2 regions of the Faecalibacterium sp. i21-0019-B1 genome follow, and region 2 is predicted to be linked to the other one. Evidence: predicted binding sites of a transcription regulator. Region 2 holds the regulator's gene; the other holds the start of a gene.
The links. The regulator Rex, encoded in region 2, represses fermentation and respiration genes when NADH is low (regulators of the CRP and FNR family bind a similar motif). The targets are predictions, from matches to a motif close to ATTGTTAANNNNTTAACAAT.

Region 1 (4,114 bases), 510 kb from region 2:
CGTCAACCTGCTGAACATGGAAAATGTGGACCGCCGCGAGGAAGTGTTCGCCGAGGCCATCGAGCTTCTGGGCAAGGACATTGCCATGATCCACTTCAAGGATTTCCTGCGCAAGGATGCGGGCGGCCAGCTGGCTGCTACGGGTGCAGGGCAGGGAGGCATGGAGGACTACCGCACCATCCTGCGGTTTGCAAAGCAGGAAAAGCCCTATATCTTTGCAACGCTGGAGAACACCACCCCGGAAAACGCGGTGGAATGCCTGAACTACCTGAAAAAGCAGTACGACGAGTGCTGAACACTTTATAACAAGAAAAACATCTGCAAGCTTTGCCCGGAATGGGGCAGCTTGCAGATGTTTTTTGTATCAGATGAAGTTTATGGTTCGGCCTTTTACAAATTGCAATTAAGAAGTAGTTTCGCTGAAAATGCCCAGAACGAAAGCGGAGGACATTAAGATCATTCCAGATTCAGCTTATGCTCCATCAGCCAGCGGGTCAGCAGAAAGTATCCTGCGGCAAAGGCGATGCTGACCGCCAGCCCGAACAGGGTGGTGAACGCACTGGGCGCAGCGATGGAGATGTCCACGCCGCCAAGGGTGGGATCGGAAACAGCCTGCAGCATGTCGGCACTGCTGACACCGGAGCTCAGCCAGTTCTGCAGGAAGGACAGCAGGAAAAATGCCAGAATACCGGCCGGGACCATGTGCTTTTTGAACTGGTGGCCGATCATGCATGCGGCATAGATGCACAGGATGCTGGACACCAGTGCCACCAGCCCGTTCAGCGTTTCAAAGGCCAGCCAGAGCCACCCGGAGCTGCCGGTCATGCGGAAGATCTCTCGGAAGATCTCTACCACTTTCTGCCACAGCTCCGGCAGCTGCTGCAGGGCCGCGCTGTTCAGAGACAGAGCCAGCAGCATCACCGCAAAGGAGAAAATACCCACGATGCTGCTGCAAAGCATCCACACCACGCTGGAGATCAGCTTGGAAAGGATGAGCTGGCTTTCCGTCACCGGCAGGGTGTGCATCAGGTAGCCTTCGCGGCCCAGCAGATTGCGGGTGAAGCGGGTCACAATGGTCATCACGGACACCACTGCCACAGCAACGGCTACGACCATGTATGCGAACAGCAGCAGAGATGCAAAGTCGTCCTTGGAAGAGCTGCGCAGGGAAAAGCCGCTCAGCACTGCCAGCGCAACAAGGGCCAGATACAGCCCGCCGTAGGTGCGGCCGGTGGCCTTGAATTCATATTTTAACAGCTGTTTCAGCATTTGAATACCTCCCGGAAATATGCATCCACGCTCATGCCCTCGGTCTCGCGCAGCTCTTCGGCATTGCGGTGGGCGAACACCCGGCCATCCTTCAAAAAGACGGCTTCGTCCAGAATTGGCTCGATATCGCCGATGAGGTGGGTGGAAAGAATGACGGTCGCATCCCGGCTGTAGTTGTTCAGGATGGTGCTCAGGATGTAGTCCCGGGCGGCAGGGTCCACGCCGCCAATGGGCTCATCCAGCAGGTAGAGCTTTGCGGCGCGGCTCATGGCAAGGATCAGCTGCACCTTTTCCTTGCTGCCCTTGGAGAGGGTCTTGAGCCGCGCCTTCGGTTCCAGTTCCAGCCGGGCCAGCATTTCGTTTGCCTTAGCGGGGTCAAAATCGGCATAGAATTCGCGGAACATTTCCACCAGCTGCTCCACACGCATCCAGTCCGGCAGCCAGTCGGCGTCCGGCAGATAGGACACGATGGCTTTGGTGTCCGGCCCGGGGGTCATGCCGGCGATCCGGATGCTGCCTGCACTGGGCTGCAGCAGACCGTTCGCCAGCTTGATGAGGGTGGTCTTGCCGCTGCCGTTGGGGCCAAGCAGCCCCACGATGCGGCCAAAGCCGATGTGCAGGTCTATATTTTCCAGTGCGGTCTTATCCTTCTGATAGCACTTGGTCAGTGCTTCACAGCTCAAAAGTTCACTCATTGCGGTCCTCCTTTGCGTCCCAGTGTTCCAAAAGCGCGGCTGTCTGTGCGGGACTGTAGCCGATGCCGCGCATCTTTTCCAGAAAATCCGACGCCAGCGTCCGGGCGGTGTCGGCGCGAAGCTGTTCGATCAATGCAGTATCCTCCGTAACATAGCGGCCTGCGGTGCGTTCGGTGCGCACCAGTCCTTCCGTCTCCAGCTGGGCAAGGGCCCGCTGCATCGTGTTTGGGTTCACCCCGGCGGCTGCGGCCAGATCACGTACCGAATCCAGATGCCCGCCCGGCGGGTAGGTGCCGGCCAGGATCCGGGCCTTCAGCCGTTCCACAAGCTGTGCATAGATCGGGCGGCTGGCATCAAACTGTTCGCCCATGGTATCATCTCCTTGTCTTGCTGTATTAAGCGCTTGATACAATAATACACAATTTGCGCTGCTTGTCAAGGGAAAAAAGAAAAAACATTATAAAACTATGGGAAATTGGGAAAAAGTGCCCATAAAACACTGCACATTGATAAAAAATTACAATAAATTCAAACAATTTCACATTGCAAAGCTTTTAACAATGTGCTATGCTGAAAAACAGAGAGCTCCGCCCGGAAAGCGGCGGAAAAGAGATTTGGAGGAAAAATAACTATGGCTGACCGCATCGTTCTGAATACCATCTCCTACCATGGCCACGGTGCCATTGAGAACATTGTTCCCGAACTGACCGCCCGCGGCTACAAGAAGGCATTCGTCTGCTCCGATCCCGACCTGATCAAGTTCGGCGTCACCAAGAAGGTTACCGACCTGCTGGATGCTGCAAACTTTGCCTACGCTGTTTACAGTGAGATCAAGCCCAACCCCACCATCGCCAACGTGCAGGACGGCGTGGCCGCTTTCAAGGCTGCTGAGGCTGACTGCATCGTGACCATCGGCGGCGGCTCCTCCATGGATACCGCAAAGGCCATCGGCATCATCATCAACAACCCCGAGTTTGCGGATGTCCGCTCTCTGGAAGGCGTTGCTCCCACCAAGAAGCACGCGGTGTTCACCATCGCTGTTCCCACCACTGCCGGCACTGCTGCTGAGGTCACCATCAATTACGTCATCACCGATGTGGAGAAGAAGCGCAAGTTCGTCTGCGTGGATACCAACGATATCCCCGAGATCGCCGTGGTCGATCCCGATATGATGTCCTCCATGCCCAAGGGCTTGACCGCCGCCACCGGCATGGACGCTCTGACCCACGCCATCGAGGGCTACATCACCAAGGGTCACTGCGTCATCTCCGATATGTTCCATCTGGAAGCCATCAAGCTCATCAGCCAGAGCCTGCGCGGCGCAGTGCAGAACACCCCGGAAGGCCGCGAGGGCATGGCTCTGGGCCAGTACATCGCCGGCATGGGCTTCTCCAATGTGGGTCTGGGCATCGTCCACTCCATGGCACACGGCCTGTCCGCTCTGTATGACACCCCGCACGGTGTGGCCTGCGCTATCCTGCTGCCGGTGGGTCTGGAGTACAACAAGAGCGTTGCCGGTGAGCGCTACCGCGCCGTGGGCAAGGCCATGGGCGTTATGGGCATCGACGAGATGAACGATGTGGAAGCCGCTGATGCCACCATCGCCGCCGTCAAGCAGCTGAGCGCAGACGTGGGCATCCCCACAAATCTGCACGGCATCCTGAAGGAAGAGGATATCCAGTTCCTCGCCGAGTCCGCATTTGCGGATGCCTGCCGTCCCGGCAATCCCCGCGACACCAGCGTGGAGGAGATCGTGGAGCTGTATAAGAGCCAGCTGTGATTCCGCTCTGTAAATTCAAGCTGTAATTTTGGGCCCTGCTGTCCTTCGGGATGGCAGGGCCTTTTTCTAAGATGTATCTGAAAACAAAGCAACAGGCTGGATCTTCGTCTTTTCAGAGATGCCCGGAGAGCCTGCCGCGTCGCAGAGTGACAAAATTTCTGCACGGCTCTTGTACACAGCGCCCAAAACAGGTACAATCAATGCAGTAAGAAAAAACTGGAAGCGAAAGGAACCTTATGACGCTGAACTTCTATACTCTGGGTGTTATTTATCTAGTATATTCCTTTCTGGGCTGGGTGGCTGAGACGGTAGTCGCGACCATCCGGGGCGGAAGGTTTGCCAACCGCGGTGCGGCGGCAGGCCCGTTCTG
Region 2 (4,114 bases):
TCGTCTGCAGAAGCAGCGGGAGCGGAAGAAGCGGTGGAAGCAGCAGAGCTGGATGCAGCAGAGTTGCCGCCGCAGGCAGCCAGAAGGCCGGCAGCGCCCACAGCGCCGGTGACCTTCATAAAATCACGACGAGAAATTGCCTTGCTCATTTTTGTTCTCCTCCTAAATACAGAAAACATCATCTCGAACGGGGGTTCTGCACATACCCCGTTGTATACAATTATGATAACAAAACAACAACCAAAAAGAAAGACGCAAATTGCAGATATCTAAACAAAAACGTACAAATATTGCTCTTGTTTTCGCGCAAGAATTGACGCCTTCGCTGAAATGAATAAACTTGGCTCGAAAAACTGTGCAACATGTATACTTCGCTATTTTGCATAGAAAACTGGGATGCATCATAGGGGGAACGTCGAATTTTGCAATAATTTTGTAAACATTCCGTTTCAGAACGTGGAAACGTTGCATACATTGTGGACGAACAACAGCTTAAAAAGCCCGGATGGGAGTCTTTGAACTGATATATCAATAGCGCAAAAAATGTGCACTCTGATATATCAATTGTTTGCGGCGGGCATCCGGCACCGGTCTTCGGGCATGGAAATCGGTGCTTTTTCGCCCTTTGGGGGGGTGAAGAAGCACCGACAGCGACATATTTTGCGCTGTTGTGTGGACTGCGCCTGTGGGCCGGGAATAAAAAAGAAAGGCTGCCGTGTCGTTGGACACAGCAGCCTTGTATACAAGTTTATTCGACCCGCGAAGCAGCTTTTTCGGCGTAGAACGCGCGCTTTGCCTTGAAGTAGCACTGGGGGCACATGCTCACGTACTGCACATCGTTTTCCAGATCGATGGCTACCTGCTCGCCCTCAAAGACGAATCTGCCGTTCACCTTGCGGCAGTTGCAGATGGCCTTGCGGCCGCAGGTGCAGATAGTCTTCATCTCCTCGATGGTGTGGGCCAGCTCCAGCAGGCGGGTAGAGCCGGGAAAGCCCTTGAGCGAAAAATCTGCCCGCAGGCCGTAGCAGATCACCGGAATGTTCAAATCCACCGTTACCATGAACAGCTGCTCGGCCTGCTGCGCAGTGAAAAACTGGCTCTCGTCGCACAGCACGCAGGCCAGCGGCGCACCGTCAGCGTTGGCCGTGCGCACAGCCTCGAACACGTCCGTCTCCGGCGGGATCAGCAGATCAGCCTTGCGGCGCACGCCCAGACGGCTCACCAGCTCACCGCCGCCCTTGGTGTCCACCTGTGGCTTGAGGATCAGCACCCGCATCCCCTGTTCTTCGTAGTTGTGGGCTACCTGCATCAGGGCGGTGCTCTTGCCGCTGTTCATTGCGCCGTAGCGGAAATACAGTTTTGCCATTTGAAAAACTCTCCTTACAGAACGAACCCTCTCAGCCAAAGCCTGACGGCTTTGCCAGCTCCCCCGATGGGGGAGCTTTTCTGTATCTTTCGGGCAGGCTGTCCCTGCGCCGGAGAAGCAGAAACTTTCCCGTCCCCACTGACAAAGCTCCCCTTTCGGGGGAGCTGTCGAGCATATGCGAGACTGAGAGGGTTCAGCGGCATCTCAGGCTTTAACTGAGAGGGTTCTCTTATTTAACAGGTATATTCAGTCCTGATTGCGCAGGCGGTAGCCAAGGCTCATCAGGCTGTCGCCCAGATGGACGTTCTCCACCACCACATCGGGATACGGCACAGAGAGGTCATAGTGGGAGAAGTTCCAGAAGCCCTCGATGCCCAGATCCACCAGACGGCCGCTGACCTGTTCCGCACCGTCGCGGGGCACACAGAGCACTGCGACCTTGGGGTGATGCTCGGCACAGAAAGACTCCAGCTCGTCGATATGGCGGATCTGGATGCCGCTGATCTCCTTGCCCACCTCGCTCTGTGCCACATCAAAGGCGGCGATCAGGCGGTAGCCGTTGGTGTCGGTGGTGATAAAGCGGCTCACTGCCTTGCCCAGACGGCCGCAGCCGATCAGGATGGTGGGCAGGCGGTCACCGTTGCCGAACAGCAGGCCTTCCAGAATGGAGAGCAGGTTTTCCACCGAGTAGCCAATGCCCTGCCGGCCATTCACATCGCCGATGCAGTTGAAGTCCTGTCGTACCTGCGAAGCGGTGGTGCCCATCTGAGCAGCCAGCTCGCGGGAAGAAATGCTGTTGATGCCGTCTTCCTGCAGAGAGCGCAGATAACGGTAATATTTGGGAAGACGCTTGATAACGGGAAGCGAAGCCTTTGCAGGGGTGTTCATAGAATACTTTCTCCTTTCGCTCTATCGCAGTACTTGCCGCAGCTGCCTGCTTTACAGATGCGGCGCAGAGAAACCCTGATCCGTTTACGGGTTCATATTGCAGATATTACAGTCAATTATTTAAAGTATACTGCACCGATGGAGAATGTCAAATCATTCTCAAAAAATTTTTATGAAATGTTACCGCTTTTTTGCTGCAGCGGGTCTGCATAGCCCGGCACAGGCTGGGGAATGCTGACAGAAAACGCAGGAGGAAAGCATATGAATGATGAAACGCAGCTGACCGACGCGCGTCGGCTGGAAAAGGAAGAGATCGAAGATCTGGGCACGGTCACGCTGGCCCGCGGGGAGCATGTGATCCACTGCCTGACCGTCATCGGCCAGATCGAAGGCCATTCGGAAGCGCCGCAGGGCCAGAAGACCACGAAGTATGAGCATGTCATCCCGCAGCTGGTGGCCGCGCAGGAAGACCCCCGCATCGAGGGCCTGCTGGTGTTGCTGAACACGGTAGGCGGGGATGTGGAAGCGGGCCTTGCGCTGGCGGAGCTGATCGCCAGCGTGTCCAAACCCAGTGCAACGCTTGTGCTGGGCGGCGGGCACTCCATCGGTATCCCGCTTGCCGTCAGCGCCCGGCGCAGTTTCATCGTGCCCACAGCCACCATGACCGTGCACCCGGTGCGGCATTCCGGCGTCATTCTGGGGGTGCCGCAGACCATGCGCAGCTTTGAGCAGATGCAGCAGCGCATCACCGGCTTTGTGGCGGCCCACAGCGGCATGACCGAAAAACGCTACACCGACCTGATGCTCCACACCGGCGAGCTGGTGATGGACATGGGCACCGTGCTGGATGGACGCCGGGCCGTGAAGGAAAAGCTCATTGATGAGCTGGGCGGGCTTTCGGATGCGCTGGCGTGGCTGTATAAAGAGATTGAACGCAAATGAAGGCCGATTTTGTACAACAATAGGTTTGCCATTTTCTTCCCTGCGTGGTACAATAATAAAATCAAATAGTGTGTCTACTACAAACGCGGGGAACAAAGAAACATGGCAACAAAAAAACGTAAAACGACAACACGGCGCGCAGCATCGCGCAAAAAACGCGCCGAACAGCGGCTTCCGGCGGGGCTTGGCACCCTGTTTGCAGGCCTTTTGCTGGTGGTGCTGGCCTTTGTGGAGGGAGATTCGGCATGGAAGGCCCTGCACGATGTGCTGTTCGGACTTTTTGGCTGCGGCAGCTTTGTACTGGGCGCGGCAGTGTGCTGCCTTGCTGTGCAGTATACCCGGGGCGAAGACCTTCTGCCCAAGATCTTCAAGCTGGTTCTGGGGCTGGTGTTTGCCTGCGGCACGGTGATCGTTTTTTCCGATATCCAGCCGCAGGGCATGTCGGCATTCCAGATGACGGCTGCCTGCTACGCAAACGGCGTGAATGCATGGATCGGCGGCGGTGCGCTGGGTGCACTGCTGGGCGGCAGCCTGCTGCTGCTGTGCGGACGGCCTGCGGCAACCCTTATCATGATCGTGCTGGCACTGTGTGTCAGCCTGTACATTTTTGATCTGACCCCGGCAGAGGTGTGGCAATGGCTGTGCGCTGCGTTTGGCGGCGTGCACGCAAAGGGTGCGGCCATGGCGCAGCAGAGCGCAGCCCGCCGCGCTGAACGTGCCGCTGCCCGCGCGGCAGAAGCCGAGGCTGAGGAAGACTACGACGAAGCAGAAGATGAATACCGGGATGAGGAAGATGCCGAAGAGGAGATGGAAACTCCGGCTTTCCGCATCGGTGTGCCGGACTGGCTGAACGGCATCCGCCACTGGGGCCACAAGGTGACCGAAGAGATGGAGGCGGAGGAGCCGGAGGCCGCCCCG

Region 1: the regulator Rex is predicted to act here: its motif matches at 2,507-2,526, upstream of fucO (lactaldehyde reductase).

Annotation. Positions count from the first base shown of each region.
Region 1 covers NZ_AP031425.1:2,166,943-2,171,056, reverse strand. Annotated here, with positions in the region: gene ACGHP1_RS10800 (sugar phosphate isomerase/epimerase) at 1-295, shown strand, start outside; gene ACGHP1_RS10795 (hypothetical protein) at 457-1,269, opposite strand; gene ACGHP1_RS10790 (ABC transporter ATP-binding protein) at 1,263-1,964, opposite strand; gene ACGHP1_RS10785 (GntR family transcriptional regulator) at 1,957-2,334, opposite strand; gene fucO (lactaldehyde reductase) at 2,596-3,744, shown strand; gene ACGHP1_RS10775 (putative ABC transporter permease) at 3,981-4,114, shown strand, end outside.
Region 2 covers NZ_AP031425.1:2,672,068-2,676,181, reverse strand. Annotated here, with positions in the region: gene ACGHP1_RS13305 (ABC transporter substrate-binding protein) at 1-149, opposite strand, end outside; gene ACGHP1_RS13300 (thymidine kinase) at 749-1,366, opposite strand; gene ACGHP1_RS13295 (redox-sensing transcriptional repressor Rex) at 1,613-2,254, opposite strand; gene ACGHP1_RS13290 (ClpP family protease) at 2,486-3,196, shown strand; gene ACGHP1_RS13285 (DNA translocase FtsK) at 3,299-4,114, shown strand, end outside.